Regions from separate parts of the Streptomyces sp. NBC_00876 genome, predicted to be linked through region 2. Evidence: riboswitches for the same ligand, from Rfam matches in the RefSeq annotation. Region 2 holds a riboswitch; the other holds the start of a gene.
The links. Region 2 has a riboswitch for cyclic di-AMP ahead of OG782_RS23105 (NlpC/P60 family protein). Riboswitches for the same ligand answer to the same signal wherever they lie in the genome.

Region 1 (9,207 bases), 4.2 Mb from region 2:
GACCTCGACCGAGACGGAACCCGAGTCGGCGAGGAAGACGTGCTGAAGCGGTTCCGGGGTGATCTCGACCAGCCGGGCAGCCAGCCGCACGGCGGGCTCGTGCGTGAGCCCGCCGAACATCACATGGCTCATCCGGCCCAGCTGGTCGCGCGCCGCCTCGTTCAGCACCGGATGGTTGTACCCGTGCACGGCCGACCACCATGAGGACATGCCGTCGACCAACTCGTGCTGCCCGTGCGCCGGTTCGGCGAGCCGGAGTCGTACGCCGGACGCGGACTCCACGACCAGCGGGTCCTGCCGGCCGGGCATCGGGCCGTAGGGGTGCCAGACGTGCGCCCGGTCCAGCGCCAGCAGCGCGGCGGGGGAGAGCGGCTCAGGCATTGGGGGCGAGATCCGTGCCCGCGCCGCGCCTGCGGACCGCCACCAGGTCCGTGCGCGCTCCCGGGACCTCGGCCTCCTGCGCGGTGTCCGTCGCGGAGGCGTCGCCGCACGGCTCGCATCCGCCGGAGTGCGAACCGCAGCCGCCGCCCGCGTCCGTACGGTGCCCGGGCAGCGTCGTCGTCCCGGCGCCCTCCACCTCGAACCCGGCGTCCGCGATCATGTCGAGGTCCGCCTGGCCCGCCTGGCCCTCACTGGTCAGGTAGTCGCCCAGGAAGATCGAGTTGACCAGGTTCAGGGCCAGCGGCTGCATCGAGCGAAGATGGACCTCGCGCCCGCCCGCGAGCCGCACCTCCACGTCGGGGCAGACGAACCGCACCATCGCCAGGATGCGCAGGCAGCGCTGCGGCGTCAGGTTCCACTCCTTGGCGAGCGGGGTCCCCTCGAACGGGATCAGGAAGTTGACCGGTACCGAATCGGGGTCGAGCTCGCGCAGGGCGAAGACGACGTCGACCAGGTCCGCGTCGCTCTCCCCCATGCCGGCGATCAGCCCGGAACAGGCGGAGAGACCGGCGGCCTGCGCCTGGTGCACGGTCTCCACCCGGTCCGCGTAGGTGTGAGTGGTCGTGATGTCCCCGTACGTCCCCTCGGACGTGTTGAGGTTGTGGTTGTACGCGTCGGCGCCCGCCGACCGCAGCCGGTCGGCCTGTCCGTCGGAGAGCAGACCGAGGCAGGCGCACACCTCGACGCCCTCGTTCTGTTCCTTGATCGCCTCGATGGTCTGCGAGACCCGGTCGACGTCCCGGTCGGTCGGGCCGCGGCCGCTGGCGACCAGGCAGACGCGCTTGGCGCCCCCGGCCACTCCTGCGGCCGCCGCCTTCGACGCCTCGTCCGGCTTCAGCCAGGTGTACTTGAGGATCTCGGCCTTGGAGCCCAGCCGCTGCGAACAGTACGAGCAGTCCTCGGGGCAGAGACCGGACTTCAGATTGACCAGATAGTTCAGCTTCACCCGCCGCCCGAACCACTGACGGCGCACCTTTCCGGCCGCGGCCACCACGTCGAGCAGCTCTTCGTCCGGGGTTGCCAGGACGGCGAGCGCTTCTTCACGGGTCGGCAGCTCGCGCCGCAGCCCCTTGTCCACCAGCGTGTTCAGGAGGTCCATGGCGATGATCCTGACGCACGGCACCGCTCCGAGCCAAGGAGGAACCGGACAACAGAGTCCGCGGAGGGTGTGTGCATTGCCACACCATGCCTGATTGCGACCCCGGCTAGGGTCTGTGAGCTGCCTACAAAAGGGACCGTCCATGTCCTTCACCCCGTTCGACTGGATCGACGACGAGGCCCTCCGCCGCGCGGACGCCGGGCTCGTCCGCAGGCTGCGGCCCCGGAGCGCCGAAACGGAACTCCTGGATCTCGCGAGCAACGACTACCTCGGCCTGACCCGGCACCCGGAAGTCACCGCCGCGGCGGCCGAGGCGGCACGCTGCTGGGGCGCCGGGGCCACTGGCTCCCGGCTCGTCACCGGTTCGACCGCACTTCATGCGGAACTCGAACGAGAGCTCGCGGACTTCTGCGGATTCGAGGCCGCGCTCGTCCTGTCCTCGGGCTACGCCGCCAACCTCGCGGCCCTCACCGCCCTCACGGGCCGGGGCTCCCTCATCGTCTCGGACGCGGGCAACCACGCCTCCATCGTCGACGGCTGCCGGCTCTCACGGGCCGAGACCGCCGTCGTTGCGCACGCCGACCCCGAGGCCGTGCGCAAGACCCTGCACGCGCACACGGGCCGGGCGCTGGCCGTCACCGACTCGGTCTTCTCGGTCGACGGCGACGCCGCCCCGCTGGCCGGACTGGCCGCTGCCTGCCGCGAGGAGAACGCCGCACTCCTCGTCGACGACGCGCACGGCCTGGGCGTGCTCGGCGACGGAGGGCGCGGCGCGCTCGCGGCCACCGGTCTCGCCGGCCGTGAGGGCGTCGTCGCCACACTCACCCTCTCCAAGTCCCTGGGCAGCCAGGGCGGAGCGGTCCTCGGCCCGGCCCGGGTCATCGACCACCTGGTCAATACCGCCCGCACGTTCATCTTCGACACCGGGCTGGCGCCGGCCGCCGCCGGCGCCGCCCTGGGCAGCCTGCGGCTGCTGCGCCGCGAACCGGAGCGCGCGGGCCGGGCCCGTACGGTGGCCACCGCGCTGTACGAGGGGCTGACCGCGGCGGGGCTGACCGCGGTCCGCCCCGACGCGGCCGTCGTGTCCGTGCGCGCGCCGTCGGCGGATGCCGCGGTGCGCTGGGCCGCCGACTGCCGTACGGCGGGGATGGCGGTCGGGTGTTTCCGGCCGCCATCGGTCCCGGACGGCATCTCCCGGCTGCGGCTGACCGCGCGCGCCGATCTGACGGACGAGCAGATCGCACACGCGGTGGCGCTCGTGCGGCGGACCGCACCGGCCGGCTGACCCAGCAGGGACCGCCACCCGGCGCCGTGCGCCGCGGTGTCAGCTGACCCGACCCACCACTGAGAGTGGAGACAGCCATGGTGTCAGCCGACCGAATCACCACTCGGAGTGGAGACAGCCACGGTGTCAGCCGACCGAATCACCACTCGGAGTGGAGACAGCCGCGACGTCAGCTGACCGAATCACTGCTCAGAGTGGAGACGAAGGACGTCCAGGCCGCCGCCGAGAACTGCAGAGCCGGCCTGGACACGTCCTTGGAGTCGCGCACGGCCAGTCGCCGCAGGCCCAGTTGCGCGGCTTCCACGCAGTTGTTCATTCCCGTGCTGCGGCTGCTGCGCCGCCACCGTAACGCGTGCTGTGCGAGTCCATCCGGCATGACGCTCCCTCGGGCAGTCCGGGGTCACCGACCGCCGCGGTCGATTGCGGCGATCAGGTCCAACGAGTGCTCCGGCGACAGCGCGTGCGCCTGCAGAGTGCGGAAGGCCGAGCTGTACGCCTCAAGGTCTTCTTTCCGCTCCAGGTAGAGGCTACTCGTCAAATGGTCAAGAACGACCACGTCTAGATCAGAAGCGGTCGGAAATGAGAAAATAACGAACGGTCCGGTGAGTCCCACGTATCCGCCCACCGAGAACGGCAGTAACTGCAGCTGTACGTGAGGAAGCTGGGCGATCCGGGCGAGGTGACGCAGTTGCTCGCGCATCACCCGGCCACCGCCCACCTCCCGCCGCAGCACGGCCTCGTCGAGTACCGCGGTCAGCCGCAGCGGCGGATCACTCCGGAGCACGCCCTGCCGGGCCAGCCGCACTTCGACCAGCGAGTCCAGCTGACCGGAGGGCAGCCCGTCGAGCGATGCCCGGGTCACCGCGCGGGCGTAGTCGGCGGTCTGCAGCAGACCGGGCACCACCGATGTCTCCAGCGTGCGCGCCGTGCGCGCCTGCGACTCCAGGCTGATGAAATCGCGGTACTGCGGGGGGATCAGACCCCGGTACGCATGCCACCAGCCTGCGCCCCCGCCGCCCGCCGAACCGGCAAGTGCCTCCAGGACCTCGCGCAGCTTCGGGTCGTCCATGCCGTACGTGTCCAGCAGCCGGGACACGTCCCCGGGCCGCACTCCGCTGACGCCGGTCTCGATCCTGCTGACCTTCGACTGGTGCCACCCGAGCAGGCGCGCCGCGTCCCGGCTCGTGAGTCCCGACGCGTGGCGCAGCCTCCGCAGCTCCTCCCCGAGCTTGCGGCGTCGCACCGCAGGGCCGTGCTGCATGTGATGTCTCCCTCCCACTGCCTGCCGAGCCGACAGTGTGGCGCCCGTACGGGGCATCCGGGGCAGAGTTCACCGCTTCGAGCGACAGATATATGCATATCTTGGCGGATCGCCGTCACAGAGGGCAGCATCAATGGCAATCTGGCGCGAAGCGAAACCCGGACCGTCGATCGCGGGGCCGGTAGCGGGTGGGAAAGGGACGGCTCGCCATGGCAGACCATCAAGAAGCAAGCGTCACTCTGCCGAGCGAGCCGGTCTCGGTCTCCGCGGCCCGGAGATATGTGGCCCGGATACTGGCCGAATGGGGACTGCCCGACGACACCGAGACTGCCGACACCATCCGGCTCATCGTCTCGGAGCTCGCGACCAACGCGGTCCAGCACACGTTCGGGCAGTCACCCACCTTCACCGTGGACCTGAGGCTGGAGCGTGAGGAGCAGCTGCGTCTCGGGGTGACGGACAGTCACCCCCGCTGGCCGCAGAAGCTGCCCGCGGCCGTCCAGCAGGACAACGGACGCGGCATGGTGATCATCCGCTCGCTGGCCAAGGAGTACGGGGGCCGGCTGACCGTCACCCCCACCCCCGACGGCGGCAAGACCGTCTGGATCGCGCTGCCGTGGCACGTGCCTGTCCAGCAGTGAGCGGTGCCGTGGAGGGTTCCCGTCCAGCAGTGAGCGGTGCCGTGGAGGGTTCCCGTCCGGCAGTGAGCGGTGCCGTGGAGGGTTTCCGTCCGGCAGTGAGTGCTTCCGGCGGCCGCCACGCTCACTGCGGCGCCGCGGCCGCCCGTCCGAAGCCACTGCGCAGCAGGGCCCGCAGCGTCGCCGCCGCGGCGCTCGTCCCTTCGCCGCGGTGCACCACCGAGATCGTCCTGCTGAACGCCGCCGGCTCCAGCCGCCGGACGGCCAGTGGCGTCGGCGACATCGCGGCGACCATCTCGGGCACCACCGCCATCCCGATGCCCGCACTGACCAGGGCGCACACCAGCGCATAGCCGGGCGACTCGCAGACCACCGCCGGCAGCGCCCCCGCCTCGGCGAGTGCGCTCTCCACACCCCGGCGCGGCGGATGGGTGGGCGCGCTGCTGATCAGGGGCCGGCCCGCCAGCTTCGTCACCGGGAGCCGACCGCTGCCGTCGGACAGGACCTGTCCGACGGCGGTGATCAGCACCAGCTCCTCGATCAGGAGCGGCTCGGCCAGGACGCCCGAGGGCAGCGCCGTCGCGGCAGCGGGCTCGTAGGCGTGGGTCAGCGCCAGATCGACCTCGCCCGCCGCCACCGCGGCCACCCCGTCCGGCGGCTCGTACTCCGTGACGACCAGCTCCACGTCCGGGTGCGCCCGGCGGAACGCGCTCAGCACGGGGGGCAGCAGATGGATACCCGCCGTGGTGAAGGTGCCGACCCGCAGGCGCCCGCCGGAGAGCCCGGCGAGACGGGCCAGTTCGTGACGGGCCTGATCCATCTCGTCCAGGACCCGCCGGGCGCGCCCGGCGAGCAGTTCGCCCGCCGCCGTCAGCCGGGCCCCCCGGTGGTGGCGCACCAGCAGGGCCGCCCCCGCCTCCCGCTCCAGCTTGGCGAGCTGCTGGGAGAGGGCCGGGGCGGTGTAGCCCAGGCGTGCGGCGGCCCGGGTGATCGAGCCGGCCTCGGCGACCGCCACCAGCGCCGCGAGCCGCGTCGGGTCGTACATTAAGCATTCCTTTTGGCAGACCCAGGAGATTGCAAGTACATGCTAAAGGCTCCTGGGGTCCAGGGTGGAGCCATGGACGCACAACTGACCGCCTTCATCGGGGTCGCCGCCGCCATGGTCGCGCTGCCCGGCGCCGACTTCACCGTCGTCGTACGCAACGCCCTCGCCTCGCGGGCGGCGGGAGTGGCGACCGCGCTCGGAGTCGCCGGAGGGTTGCTCGTCCACACCGCGCTCGCGGTCGCCGGACTGGCGGCCGTGCTGGTGGCTGTGCCGGTGCTGTTCCGGACCGTCCAGCTCCTGGGCGGCGCCTATGTGCTCTATCTGGGGATCAGTGCCCTGTACGCGGCCAGGCACCGCACGGGCCGGGCGCCGGGCCCCGGGGACGGGGCGGACGGCGGGCGGGCCGTCGACGGGACCGGGCGTGCCCTGCGCCAGGGATTCCTCACCAACGCACTGAACCCCAAGGCGCCCGTACTCTTCCTCAGCCTCCTTCCGCAGTTCGTCCCGGCAGGGGCCGCGCCGCTGCCCAGGACACTGCTGCTCGCCGCGATCGTGGTGCTGCTGGCGCTGATCTGGTTCCCGGCCGTGGTGCTCCTGGTGGACCGCCTGGGCCGGTGGCTGCGCCGGCCGCGTACCGCCCGGGCGATCGAGGGCGGCAGCGGCGCGGCGCTCACCGTACTGGGGCTGGTCCTGGTGACCGGCCCGCTGCTGCACTGACGCAGGGGCCCGGTCCAGGACGGGGAAGGGGCCTCAGCGGACCCGTCCGTAGTAGACGCTCTTCGACCAGATCTTCTCCAGCCGGACCACGGCGCCGGTCTTGGGCGAATGCCAGATCTTCCCGCTGCCCGCGTAGATGCCCACGTGGTAGATGCTGCGGCCGGAATGGAAGAAGACCAGATCGCCGCGCTGCCGGTTGGAGGACGAGATGTGGCGGGTCTTGTTGTACTGCTGCTGGGCGGTGCGCGGGAGCGTCTTGCCCGCCTTCTTGAACGAGTAGAGCGTCAGACCGGAGCAGTCGAAGCGGCTGGGGCCCGTGGCGCCCCAGCGGTACGGCGCCCCCTTCTTGGACGCGGCGACGTTGAGCGCCTTCATCGAGTGGGTCGCGGCCTGGGCCTCGGCCGCGGCGCCGGGAACGAACAAGGTGCCGCCGACGGCGGCGAGAGTCATCACCGAGGCCGTCGTGGCCCGGGCAAGCAGAGACGGGACATGAACCTGCGCAGACATGCGCAACCCTTCGTCAGCCGCCTGTGAAGGATGACCTGTCGGGTTCGGGCTGGCGAAGTTGCCCGGCCGCGGATGCGGCTTCACCCCGAGGGACGACCGGAAATCCGGTCGGCCCGTTGTGCTCGGGTCCTCCACTCCTGCCGATCCACTCCTGTCGACCAGGCATCCGGACGGCGGCAGGACTCGGCGTCCGCCCGGACCGCCCCGCCGCGGTGGCGGGGGCTTGTCGTCCCAGGGATCTTGACTCACCGAGTGCCTGATTTCCGAGGTGAAACGACGATATGTGAGGCTCATCACCACTGACCCGTTCGGGTGGACAGGTGGCTATTCGGGAAACTGCCTGCCCGTGCCGACCGGTGCCGTACCAGCGAAGAAACGGGAGATTTCACCCACCGTCCACCTCGAAAACGCAAATTGAGTTGTCCCTCGTGCGAGCTAACGCCTACGCCGAACGAGCGAGAAAACTCGGTCCCCCCGCCGGGCGTGTCGCGGTGGGGGAGCCGGTCAACTCGGCGGGGCGGGGGGCACGATGACCCGCGCGGCGCGCCGTTCCCCGTCCAGCACGCGCAGCGCCCGGGTCAACGTGGCCGTATGGATCAGTGCTTCGCCCCGCGTGTGCATCAACGCGAGCGCGTCCCGCAGCGCGACCGAGTGCGAGGCCAGCGCCTGGGCCGCGCGCAGGGCCTGGTAGGTGTCGCCGCCGCGGGCCGGATTGATCCGGCCCACCTGGTCCAGGACTTGCAGGTAGCGGTCGATGAACTCGCCCTCCGCGCGGGTCAGGGCGGGCAGTGGCGTGAACTCCGGGGGCGGCATCGGGGATTCACCGCCCGGTGTGCGGCGCCGGCGACGGTCCGCGGTTCTGCAGGATGTGGTCGATCAGCCCGTACGCCTTGGCTCCCTCGGCGTCGAGGATGAGATCGCGCTCGGTGTCGGCGGTGATCTGTCCGGCGGAGCGGCCGGTGTGACGGGCCAGCATCCCGGTCAGCGTGTCGCGCATCCGGGCCACTTCCCGCGCCTCGATCTCCAGGTCGGAGGGCTGTCCCCGTACCGGCTCGGCGAGTTCGGGCTGCTGCACCACCACGCGGGCGCCGGGCAGGGCGTGCCGTCGCCCGGGGGTGCCCGCCGCGAGCAGCACGGCCGCGCCTGCGCCCGCCTGGCCGAGGCAGAAGGTCTCCACCTCGCAGGAGAGGTACGCCATCGTGTCGTAGAGCGCGGTCATGGCGCCGAACTCGCCGCCGGGAGAGTTGATGTAGAGCGAGACCGGCCGGTCGGGCGCGTCGTACTCCAGATACATGAACTGCGCGATCAGGTCATTGGCGGCCGTGGCGTCGACGGGTGTGCCGAGGAAGACGACCCGTTCGGCCAGCAGTTTGGAGTACGGATCGAGGGTGCGGGTTCCCTGGGACGTGCGCTCGGTGAACTCGGGCAGTACGTAGCGGGCGGCGGGGCGGTGCATGGCGGGGCCTCTCCTCCGGGGTGCCGGGCGCCGGAGGGCGACGTGCACCTGTCTGTAGAAAATGTACAGGACGTACAGAAGATTGTGATGGGTAGGCCCTGGTGATCCACTGAAATCCCCGGGACGGATGCTGTTCTGACTGTTCGTGAGGGCGGACATCCCGCCAAATGCTGGACGCCTTGGTCATCAGGCTGCTTCGCCCTCGCTGAAACCGAGTGGGAAGTGAGGCGGTCCGAGGTGATGCCGGGCCCTCGGGGCTCGGGTGGAGCCGGGCAGCGTGTCGGCACGGAGCTCCAGGACCGGGCTTGTGACGCCGGGGTGACCCGCGCGACGCGGCCGGGGCGAGGTGTGCTCGCGGCTGAGGTGGCCCACGGGTCATTGGGCGGCATGGGTGGTGCACCCCATGCGTGCGGCGACTCCGACGGCTCCTGCCGGCCGGTGACCACCCTGCTTCGGACGAGTCCGAGCAGGCTGCCACGCGGCAGCCGCCCCCCACGAGGACGATTGCTGTGGGCCCCGGCCCAGGCGCCGGCCAACCGGCCTTGAAGCAACCTCGACCCCACGGGCGTGGACTAGATCCTCGGCGGGCTGCAGGCGGACATGACTCTGGACCTCTGCCCTCTGATCCGGGTGCCCCGAAGTGTCCGGGGCCCGGGATCAGGCGTGGCGCTCGCTCTCACCGACGGCGCGGCCCTGCCGCGCCCCGAACCGGCCGACCGGCTCCGGCCGGGCGCGCCGTCTCGCACGGCGCGGGCCGG
Region 2 (9,207 bases):
CGGCAACGTCGACATGGGCAGCAAGGCCGACCGCTACATCTGGCCCACCCTGCTCATCGGCGCCGGCTCCGTCCTGGTGTGGCGGCAGGCCGACAACGCCCGCCGGGCCCGCTGGATGGAGGTCGGCAGCCGCCGCCGCGTCCTGCACCTGGCCCGGGGCCTCGCCGGGGTCGCCCTGGTCGGCCTCGGCCTGGCCGGCTTCATGGTGGTACGCGGCTCCGCCGCCCAGCTGGGCAACGTCCTCACCGCGGCCATCGCCGTGCTCACCGGCATCGCCCTGCTGGCCGGCCCCTATCTCGTACGCATGACCCAGGACCTCTCCGAGGAACGCCTCATGCGCATCAGGGCCCAGGAACGGGCCGAGGTCGCCGCCCATGTGCACGACTCGGTGCTGCACACCCTCACCCTGATCCAGCGCAACGCGGAGGACGCGGGCGAGGTCCGCCGGCTGGCCCGCGCCCAGGAACGCGAGCTCCGCAACTGGCTGTACAACCCCGAGGGCACCGGCAAGGACGAGGACGACGAGCCCGAGACCCTGGCCGAGGCCGTCAAACGCGCCGCCGCCGAGGTCGAGGACAAGCACGGCGTCCCGCTGGAGGTCGTCGTCGTCGGCGACTGCCCGCTCGACGAGAAGCTGACCGCACAGATGCAGGCCGCACGTGAGGCCATGGTCAACGCCGCCAAGTACGGTGGCGAGGGCGGCGCCGTCCAGGTCTTCGCGGAGGTCGAGGGCCGCACGGTCTTCGTCTCGGTCCGCGACCGCGGTCCCGGATTCGATCTGGATTCCGTACCGGGGGACAGAATGGGCGTACGAGAATCAATCATCGGCCGGATGCAGCGCAACGGCGGCAGTGCCCGGCTGCGTTCGGTGCCCGGCGGGGGCACGGAAGTCGAGCTGGAGATGGAGAGGACGAGCGATGAACGGGACCACTGAGGCGACCGGGGGCCACGAGGGCCCGGAGCGCCGGGTACGAGTCGTGCTCGTCGACGACCACCGGATGTTCCGCACCGGAGTGCAGGCCGAGATCGGCCGCACCGAGGAGACCGGTGTCGAGGTCGTCGGCGAGGCCGCCGACGTCGACCAGGCGGTCACCGTCATCACGGCGACCCGCCCCGAGGTCGTCCTCCTCGACGTCCACCTCCCGGGCGGTGGTGGCGTCGAGGTGCTGCGCCGCTGCGCCCCGTTCATGGGCGCGGTGGAGAACCCGGTGCGCTTTCTGGCGCTGTCCGTCTCGGACGCCGCCGAGGACGTCATCGGCGTCATCCGCGGCGGCGCCCGGGGCTATGTCACCAAGACCATCACCGGCGCCGACCTGGTCGACTCGGTCTTCCGGGTCCAGGACGGCGACGCGGTGTTCTCGCCCCGGCTGGCCGGCTTCGTCCTCGACGCCTTCGCCTCGACGGACGCGCCCCCGGTCGACGAGGACCTCGACCGGCTGACCCAGCGCGAGCGCGAGGTGCTGCGGCTGATCGCCCGCGGATACGCGTACAAGGAGATCGCCAAGCAGCTGTTCATCTCGGTGAAGACGGTCGAGTCGCACGTCTCGGCGGTGCTGCGCAAGCTCCAGCTCTCCAACCGGCACGAACTGACGCGATGGGCGACGGCCCGACGGCTGGTCTGAGGCCCGGGGCGCTCAGGCCACCCGGGTCGCTCCCGCGAAGGGCATCTGGTCGATCGGCGCGATGCGGACCGGGGCGCCCGGACGCGGGGCGTGGATCATCTGGCCGTTGCCGATGTACAGACCGACATGGCTGATGCCCGAGTAGAAGAACACCAGGTCCCCGGGGGCGAGTTCGGAGCGGGAGACCCGCTGTCCGGCGTTGATCTGGGTGTACGTGGTCCGGGGGAGCGAGACACCCGCGGAGCGCCAGGCGGCCTGCGTGAGGCCGGAACAGTCGAACGAGGAGGGGCCGGTCGCGCCCCAGACGTACGGCTTGCCCAGCGCGGTGTACGCGAAGGCGACGGCCTCGGCGGCACGGGCGTTGGGCGCCCGGACGGCGCCGCGCGGGGCTCCGCGGTCGGCGTGGGCGGCGCCGCGGCCGCCCTCCGAGGCGTCGTAGGAGGCGCGTTCGGCCGGGGAGAGGCGGGCCAGCAGCCGCTGCGCCTCGGCGAGCTTGGTGCGGACCGTCGCCTTGTGCCTGCGCAGGTCGGCCTGGCGGGTCGCTAGTTCGGTCAGCTGCCCCGCGGCCTCGGCGCGCAGCTGGGACACATCGGCGACCTGGCGCTCCACGGCACGGAGCCGGGTCGCGCGGCGCTCACCGGCCCGTTCCACGTAGGAGGCGCGTTCGAGGTACTGGTCGGGGTCCGAGGAGAGCGCCAGCTGGACGGCGGGGTCGAGGCCGCCGGAACGGTACTGCGCGGCGGCGTACGAACCGAGGGCGTCCCGTGCGGTGTTGAGCCGCTCGGTCCTGCGGGCGGCCTCGTCGCGCAGGGCGTTCACGGACCTGGCGGTGGCGGCCGCCTCCACCTTCGCGCCGTTGTACTGCTCGGTGGCGACCTCGGCCTCCCGGTAGAGGCGGTCCACCTCGGCCCTGACCTGGGCGGTGGTCGGCGCCGGATCGGCGTGTGCGGATCCCGGCAGCGCGGCGGCGGCGGTGGCGGCGCCGGCGAAGGCGAGTGTCGCGGCGGTGCGGGCAGCAGAGCCGGTGTACGGGCGCTGCTTGGGTTTCCGGTGCGCTGCCACGAGGGCGGGCGTCCTTCCTGTCGACTGCCCGCCGGGGCCTACCGGCGGACCCGCCCGGGTCCGCCGGCGGGCCGCCAACAGGGGGAGCGGCCCGCCGCCGGAACCCCGGCGGGGTGAGCGGCGGCGCCGTCCGGGTGCGGAGCGGGCGGTGAGCCGGTCACCTGGAAAGGGACGCTAAACCCGGGGCACGGGGAAGAGTCGTAATGATGCTTATTGCCCGAATTTAGCGCTGTGTTGTCGTTGGCTGACCGGAAAAATTGCACCAGAGTAAGGCAATTGGTGCATTCGCCAGTTAAGCGGTCGGTAAGGCTCACCCGCCTGCGAAGTGCTGATATGGCCGCAGCTAGGCTGCGGAACCATGCGTGTACTCATCGATGTCTTCGTCGCCCTGCACATCATCGGCATCGCCGCCCTGCTGGGCGGTTTCCTCACCCAGATGAAGGCGATGGGGGCGGGCACGGCGCGATTCGTCCCGGGCATGCTGCACGGTGCGCTGACCATGCTGGTCACCGGAATCGCCCTGGTAGGGCTGAACCAGGCCGACGACCACCCGGTGAACAACGTCAAGATCGCCATCAAGCTGCTGATCCTGGTCGTGATCCTCGGGATCGTCTACGTCAAGCGGGACGAGGAGAAGGTGGACAAGGGCCTCTTCGCGGCGGTCGGCGGGCTGACGGTCGTCAACATCTTCATCGCCACGCTCTGGACCTGAGCAGGGAGCACGGCCGCGAAAACGCTGCTGCCCGGACCTGAAGAGGTCCGGGCAGCAGCGTTTTCGCGCTTCAAGGCCGCCTAGGACGGCCGCACGCTGCCGTAGATCGGCATGTAGTAGATCGACTCCTCGCGCACGTTCGCCCCCGGCTTCGGCGCGTGGATCATCATGCCGTCGCCCTTGTAGATGCCGACGTGGCTGATGTCGTCGTAGAAGAAGACCAGGTCACCGGGGCGCAGATCCGCCGTGGCGACCCGGGTGCCGACGTTCACCTGGTCCCAGGTGGTCCGGGGGATGTCGACGCCCGCGGCCTTCCAGGCCGCCTGGGTGAGTCCCGAGCAGTCGTACGAGGCCGGGCCGGTCGCCCCCCAGACGTACGGCTTGCCCAGCTGCGCACGGGCGAAGGCCAGGACCTTCTCGGCCTTCGTCGTGGCGCTGCTGTCCGAACCGGACCCCGTACCGGAGCCCGAACCCGTACCGGTGTCCGTGCCGCTCCCGGTGCCCGCCTCCTCGGCCTTGCGCGCGGCCTCCGCCTTCGCGGCCGCCTGCTTCTTCGCCAGCTCCTCGGCCTTGCGCTCGGCCTCCGCCTCCTTCTTGCGCTCCAGCTCGGCCAGGCGCGCCTTCTCCTCGGCGGTCAGCTTCGACAGCAGCGTGCGGGCCTCGGCCAGCTTCGTCCGGACGTTCTGCTTGCTGGTGCGCAGCGTGGCCTGCGACTCGGTGAGCGTCTCCAGGCTCGCCACGGCCTCGGCGCGCTGCTTGGACGCCTTCACCTGCTCCGTACGGAAGTCCGTGACGGCCTGCTGCTGGCGCGTGGCCATCCGGTCCATGAGGTGGGTCTGGTCGAAGAACGACTGCGGGTCGTCGGCCAGGAAGAACGTGGCGGTCGGTGCGAGGGCGCCGTCGCGGTACTGGGCCGCGGCGTAGGTGCCGAGCGTCCTGCGGGCCTCGTTCATCTTCGCGGTGCGCTTGGCGACGTCGTCCAGGAGCGTGTCCACCTTGGAACGCTGCTTGGTGGTCGCCTCCTTCGCCTGGTTGTACTGCTGGGTCGCGGTGCCCGCCTGCCGGTAGAGGTCGTCGACCTTCTTCTGTACGTCCTCGATGCCGGGCTTCGGGGCCGGCGCGGCCAGCGCGCTCTGCGAGGACAGCAGGGTCACCGATGCCAGCGCGGCCGAGGTGAGCCCGACGGCAGGGGCGGTGGTGCGCACCCGGGGGCGCGGTTTGCGATGCGACGCCAAGGCCGGCATCTCCTTCCGTGGACCGCCTACCGGGTTAGCTGTCGGGTTCGGGCGGAACGGAAGGCTGCCCTACGGTCCAGGTGGGGGATGCGGACCGATTCACCCCGGTGCTGCGTGTGGGTCCCCGGTTCCGGACTCCCGCTGCGGGCAGCCCGGATTCGGCGTGGACCGCCCGCTCGGCGTGGTTCGCCTTGGGGGTACGGGCCGTCCGAACGAGCACGCTAGCCAACTCATGGTGCCGCTGTGAAGGTTGATGTTCGATATGCCCGATACATTTTCGTGACCTTGGCGCATCGGGGCGGTCCGGGCAGGCGGGATACGGGATTCCCCTACGCAACGCGGTCCCCGTATTGCTGTGCGTGCCCGGACTCCGGTGCGCGGTTCGGCATGCGGCCCCTGGGTGTCGGTGCGGCGCTCTAGACTCGGACAGCGATGAGCAGCCTCTTTGACGACAGTTTCCTGGCCGGCCTCCAGCACACGGACGAAGGCCCCCCGCCGCCCCCCGAGGACTCCGCACCCGAAGCGGTGCCGGAGGACCTCTTCGCGGGCGTGTTCGACGGGCCGCCGCCGCCCCGCGACGCGTACTACCGCGACGGTGCCCACCGCCCGGTGATCGACGCCGCCGCGCTGCTCGACGGGCTGAACACCGAACAGCGCGCCGCCGTCGTGCACGCCGGTTCGCCGCTGCTCATCGTCGCCGGAGCCGGTTCGGGCAAGACCCGAGTGCTGACCCACCGCATCGCCCATCTGCTGGCCGAGCGCGGGGTGCACCCGGGCCAGATCCTGGCGATCACCTTCACCAACAAGGCCGCGGGCGAGATGAAGGAGCGCGTCGAGCAGCTCGTCGGACCGCGCGCCAACGCCATGTGGGTCATGACCTTCCACAGCGCGTGCGTACGGATCCTGCGCCGCGAGTCGAAGCGGCTCGGCTTCACCTCCTCGTTCTCGATCTACGACGCCGCCGACTCCAAGCGCCTCATGGCCCTGGTCTGCCGCGATCTCGACCTCGACCCGAAGCGCTTCCCGCCGAAGTCGTTCACGGCGAAGGTCTCGAACCTGAAGAACGAGCTGATCGACGAGGAGACCTTCGCCGGACAGGCCGCCGACGGATTCGAGAAGACCCTCGCCCAGGCCTACGCGCTCTACCAGTCCCGGCTGCGCGAGGCCAACGCCCTGGACTTCGACGACATCATCATGACGACGGTGCACCTGCTCCAGGCGTTCCCCGACGTCGCCGAGCACTACCGCCGCCGCTTCCGGCACGTCCTCGTCGACGAGTACCAGGACACCAACCACGCCCAGTACACCCTCGTACGGGAGCTGGTCGGCCCGGCCGGTCCCGAGGACGCCCCCGCCGAGCTGTGCGTCGTGGGTGACGCGGACCAGTCGATCTACGCCTTCCGCGGCGCGACCATCCGCAACATCCTCCAGTTCGAGGAGGACTATCCGAACGCGACCACGATCATGCTGGAGCAGAACTACCGCTCCACGCAGACGATCCTGTCCGCGGCCAACGCGGTCATCGAGCGCAACGAGAGCCGTCGCCCGAAGAACCTCTGGACCAACGCCGGCTCCGGCGCCCGGATCACCGGATACGTCGCGGACACCGAGCACGACGAGGCGCAGTTCGTCGCCGACGAGATCGACCGGCTGACCGACGCGGGCGACGCCAAGGCCGGCGATGTGGCGATCTTCTACCGGACGAACGCGCAGTCCCGTGTCTTCGAGGAGATCTTCATCCGCGTCGGCCTGCCGTACAAGGTCGTCGGCGGGGTGCGCTTCTACGAGCGCAAGGAGGTCAGGGACGTCCTGGCCTACCTCCGGGTCCTCTCCAACCCCGAGGACACCGTCCCGCTGCGCCGCATCCTCAATGTGCCCAAGCGGGGCATCGGCGACCGCTCCGAGGCGATGATCGACGCCCTGTCCCTGCGCGAGAAGATCACCTTCCCGCAGGCGCTGCGCCGCGTCGACGAGGCGTACGGGATGGCGGCCCGTTCCGCCAACGCCGTCAAGCGGTTCAACACGCTGATGGAGGAGCTGCGCACGGTCGTGGAGTCCGGTGCCGGACCGGCGGTCGTGGTGGAGGCCGTCATGGAGCGGACCGGCTATCTCGCCGAGCTCCAGGCGTCCACCGACCCGCAGGACGAGACCCGCATCGAGAACCTCCAGGAGCTTGCCTCCGTCGCCCTCGAATTCGAGCAGGAGCGGGCGGAGGAGGAGGGTGCGGGCACGCTCGCCGAGTTCCTGGAGAAGGTCGCGCTGGTCGCCGACGCCGACCAGATCCCCGACGAGGACGAGGACGGCTCCGGTGTCGTCACGCTGATGACGCTGCACACCGCCAAGGGCCTCGAATTCCCGGTGGTCTTCCTGACCGGCATGGAGGACGGCGTCTTCCCGCACATGCGGGCGCTGGGCCAGGTCAAGGAGCTGGAGGAGGAGCGACGGCTCGCGTACGTCGGCATCACGCGCGCCCGTGAACGGCTCTACCTGACCCGGGCGGCCATGCGCAGCGCCTGGGGCCAGCCCGCGTACAACCCGCCGTCGCGGTTCCTCGAGGAGATCCCGGACCAGCACCTGGAGTGGAAGCGCAAGGGCCCCATGGCGGCCCCGGCGGGACCGACGTCGGGCATCACCTCGTCGCTCTCCGCGTCCCGTTCGCGTTCCGGCCCCTCGGGCTTCGCGACCCGGCGGACCTCGGACAAGCCGACGATCACGCTGGTGGCCGGCGACCGGGTCACCCACGACCAGTTCGGTCTGGGCACGGTGACGGCGGTCGAGGGCATCGGCGACCAGGCGAAGGCCACGGTCGACTTCGGCGACGAGCGGCCGAAGAAGCTGCTCCTGCGGTACGCACCGGTCCAGAAGCTGTAACGCCCGTGAGCGGCCCGGCCGGAGCATTCGAGCTCCGGCCCGGCCGTGTCGCTCAGTTCGGGTTGACGCCGTGGCTGCGCAGCCACGGCAGCGGGTCGATGGCCGCGCCGCCGCCGGGCCGCACCTCGAAGTGCATGTGCGGGCCGGTCGAGTTGCCGGAGTCCCCGGAGTACGCGATGACGTCACCGGCCTTGACGGAGCCCGAGCGGATCCGGGTGCTGCTCAGGTGGCAGTACCAGGTCTCGGTGCCGTCGGCCATGGTGACGATGGCCATGTTGCCGTAGGCGGTGTTGAACTGCGTACGGACGGTGCCGTCGGTCGCCGCCATCACCGGAGTGCCGAGCTGGACGGGGAAGTCGATGCCCGTGTGCACGGACATCCAGTTGACGCCCGCCTGGCCGAAGTACGCGCTGAGGCCGTGCTGCGCGACCGGCATGACGTACTTGGGGCGCAGGGCCTCCTTGCGGGCGGCCTCCGCCTCACGCTTCTTCTTGTCGGCGGCCTGCCGCTCCTTCAGGTCGATGCGCTCCTGGGTGCGGCTGGCCCGGTCGGCGAAGTTCTCCGCGTCGGCGCTGAGATTGGCGAGCTGGGTGTCCAGCTTGTTGTTGGCCGCGACCGGCTTGACCGTGCCGGGGTCGGCGGCGGCCATGGACGTGGTGTCGTCCTTCTTCTCCTCGCCACCGCCCATGCCGCCGACGGAGGCGGCGGCGATCCCGGCCACGCTCATCACGCAGGCAGAGGGAACGGCGACGGTCAGGAGTGCGGAGCGCTTCGCGGGGGAACGCCTGCGGCTGCGACTGCCGCCACTGCGGGTGGCGGGGCGGCCTGCGGTGCGGTGGGCGTCGGCCGGGGCGGCGGATTCGGCGGCCCGGGCGCGGTCGGTGCGGTCGTCCGCGTCGGCCTCGGGGCCGTCGGCGTCGAGGTCCGTCTCCGCGGGACCGGCCTCGGCGGTGCGGTAGGGCTCGTACGGATCGAGCAGATCGTGCGGATCGTAGGAGACCTGCTCGTACGATCCGGTGGTTTGGTGCGTTCCGCCGGGCTCGTACGTTGCGCGGGGCTCGTACGTTTCGTCGCTCTCGTACGTCCCGCCGGTCTCATGTACCTCGTGAGATCCGTATGCCTCGTGCGTTTCGTACGAATGCTGCGCCGTTTGTTCGGCTTCGTACGGGGTGTTCCCGGTTTGCACCGTTTGCTGTTCGTGCTCGGGCGTGGCGCCGGTGTTCCAGGCGGTGGCGTCGTACGCGCCGGTGTCGTATCCCGCCGTGTCGGTGCTTGCCCACTGGCCGTTCGGGTGCCAGGCGGTGGTGTCCCACTGGCCGGAGGAGTCGGGGGCGCCGCCCTGGGCCGGGATCGTCGCGCCGTAGCCGTCGGCGGGCATCCAGGTCGCGGTGGTGTCGTACTGCGGAGCCACGTCGTACGGGGGGGCTGCGTCGTACTGTGCGGCCGCGTCGTACTGGGGGTGCTGCTGGGCCTGGGCGGCGTAGGCCGTGTAGTCGGCCGAGTGGTCGTAGGCGGCCGTCCGGTGCGCGCCCGTGTCCCACTGGGCGGAGTCGTACGAGCCGCTGTACGCGGCCTGTCCGCTGCCGTAGGAGGCGTCGTAGCCCGGCGCGGTGTCGTACGTGCCGTCGTAGCCGCCGGGGAGGGAGCCGAAGAGCGGGTCGCTGTCGAAGCTGCCCGTGGAGTGGCTGTCGTATCCGGCGTACCC

Region 1: linked by a shared signal. The riboswitch ahead of OG782_RS04360 (C40 family peptidase) and the one ahead of OG782_RS23105 (NlpC/P60 family protein) in region 2 are both predicted to bind cyclic di-AMP.

Annotation. Positions count from the first base shown of each region.
Region 1 covers NZ_CP108800.1:1,021,295-1,030,501, reverse strand. Annotated here, with positions in the region: gene OG782_RS04400 (adenosylmethionine--8-amino-7-oxononanoate transaminase) at 1-381, opposite strand, end outside; gene bioB (biotin synthase BioB) at 374-1,540, opposite strand; gene OG782_RS04390 (8-amino-7-oxononanoate synthase) at 1,683-2,825, shown strand; gene OG782_RS04385 (DUF397 domain-containing protein) at 2,995-3,201, opposite strand; gene OG782_RS04380 (helix-turn-helix domain-containing protein) at 3,226-4,086, opposite strand; gene OG782_RS04375 (ATP-binding protein) at 4,296-4,727, shown strand; gene OG782_RS04370 (LysR family transcriptional regulator) at 4,849-5,769, opposite strand; gene OG782_RS04365 (LysE family translocator) at 5,842-6,486, shown strand; gene OG782_RS04360 (C40 family peptidase) at 6,520-6,993, opposite strand; cyclic di-AMP (ydaO/yuaA leader) riboswitch at 6,997-7,192, opposite strand; gene OG782_RS04355 (hypothetical protein) at 7,498-7,806, opposite strand; gene OG782_RS04350 (ATP-dependent Clp protease proteolytic subunit) at 7,814-8,449, opposite strand.
Region 2 covers NZ_CP108800.1:5,225,633-5,234,839, forward strand. Annotated here, with positions in the region: gene OG782_RS23085 (PspC domain-containing protein) at 1-934, shown strand, start outside; gene OG782_RS23090 (response regulator transcription factor) at 918-1,622, shown strand; gene OG782_RS23095 (NlpC/P60 family protein) at 1,635-2,684, opposite strand; gene OG782_RS23100 (hypothetical protein) at 3,043-3,396, shown strand; gene OG782_RS23105 (NlpC/P60 family protein) at 3,477-4,640, opposite strand; cyclic di-AMP (ydaO/yuaA leader) riboswitch at 4,639-4,805, opposite strand; gene pcrA (DNA helicase PcrA) at 5,064-7,502, shown strand; gene OG782_RS23115 (M23 family metallopeptidase) at 7,555-9,207, opposite strand, start outside.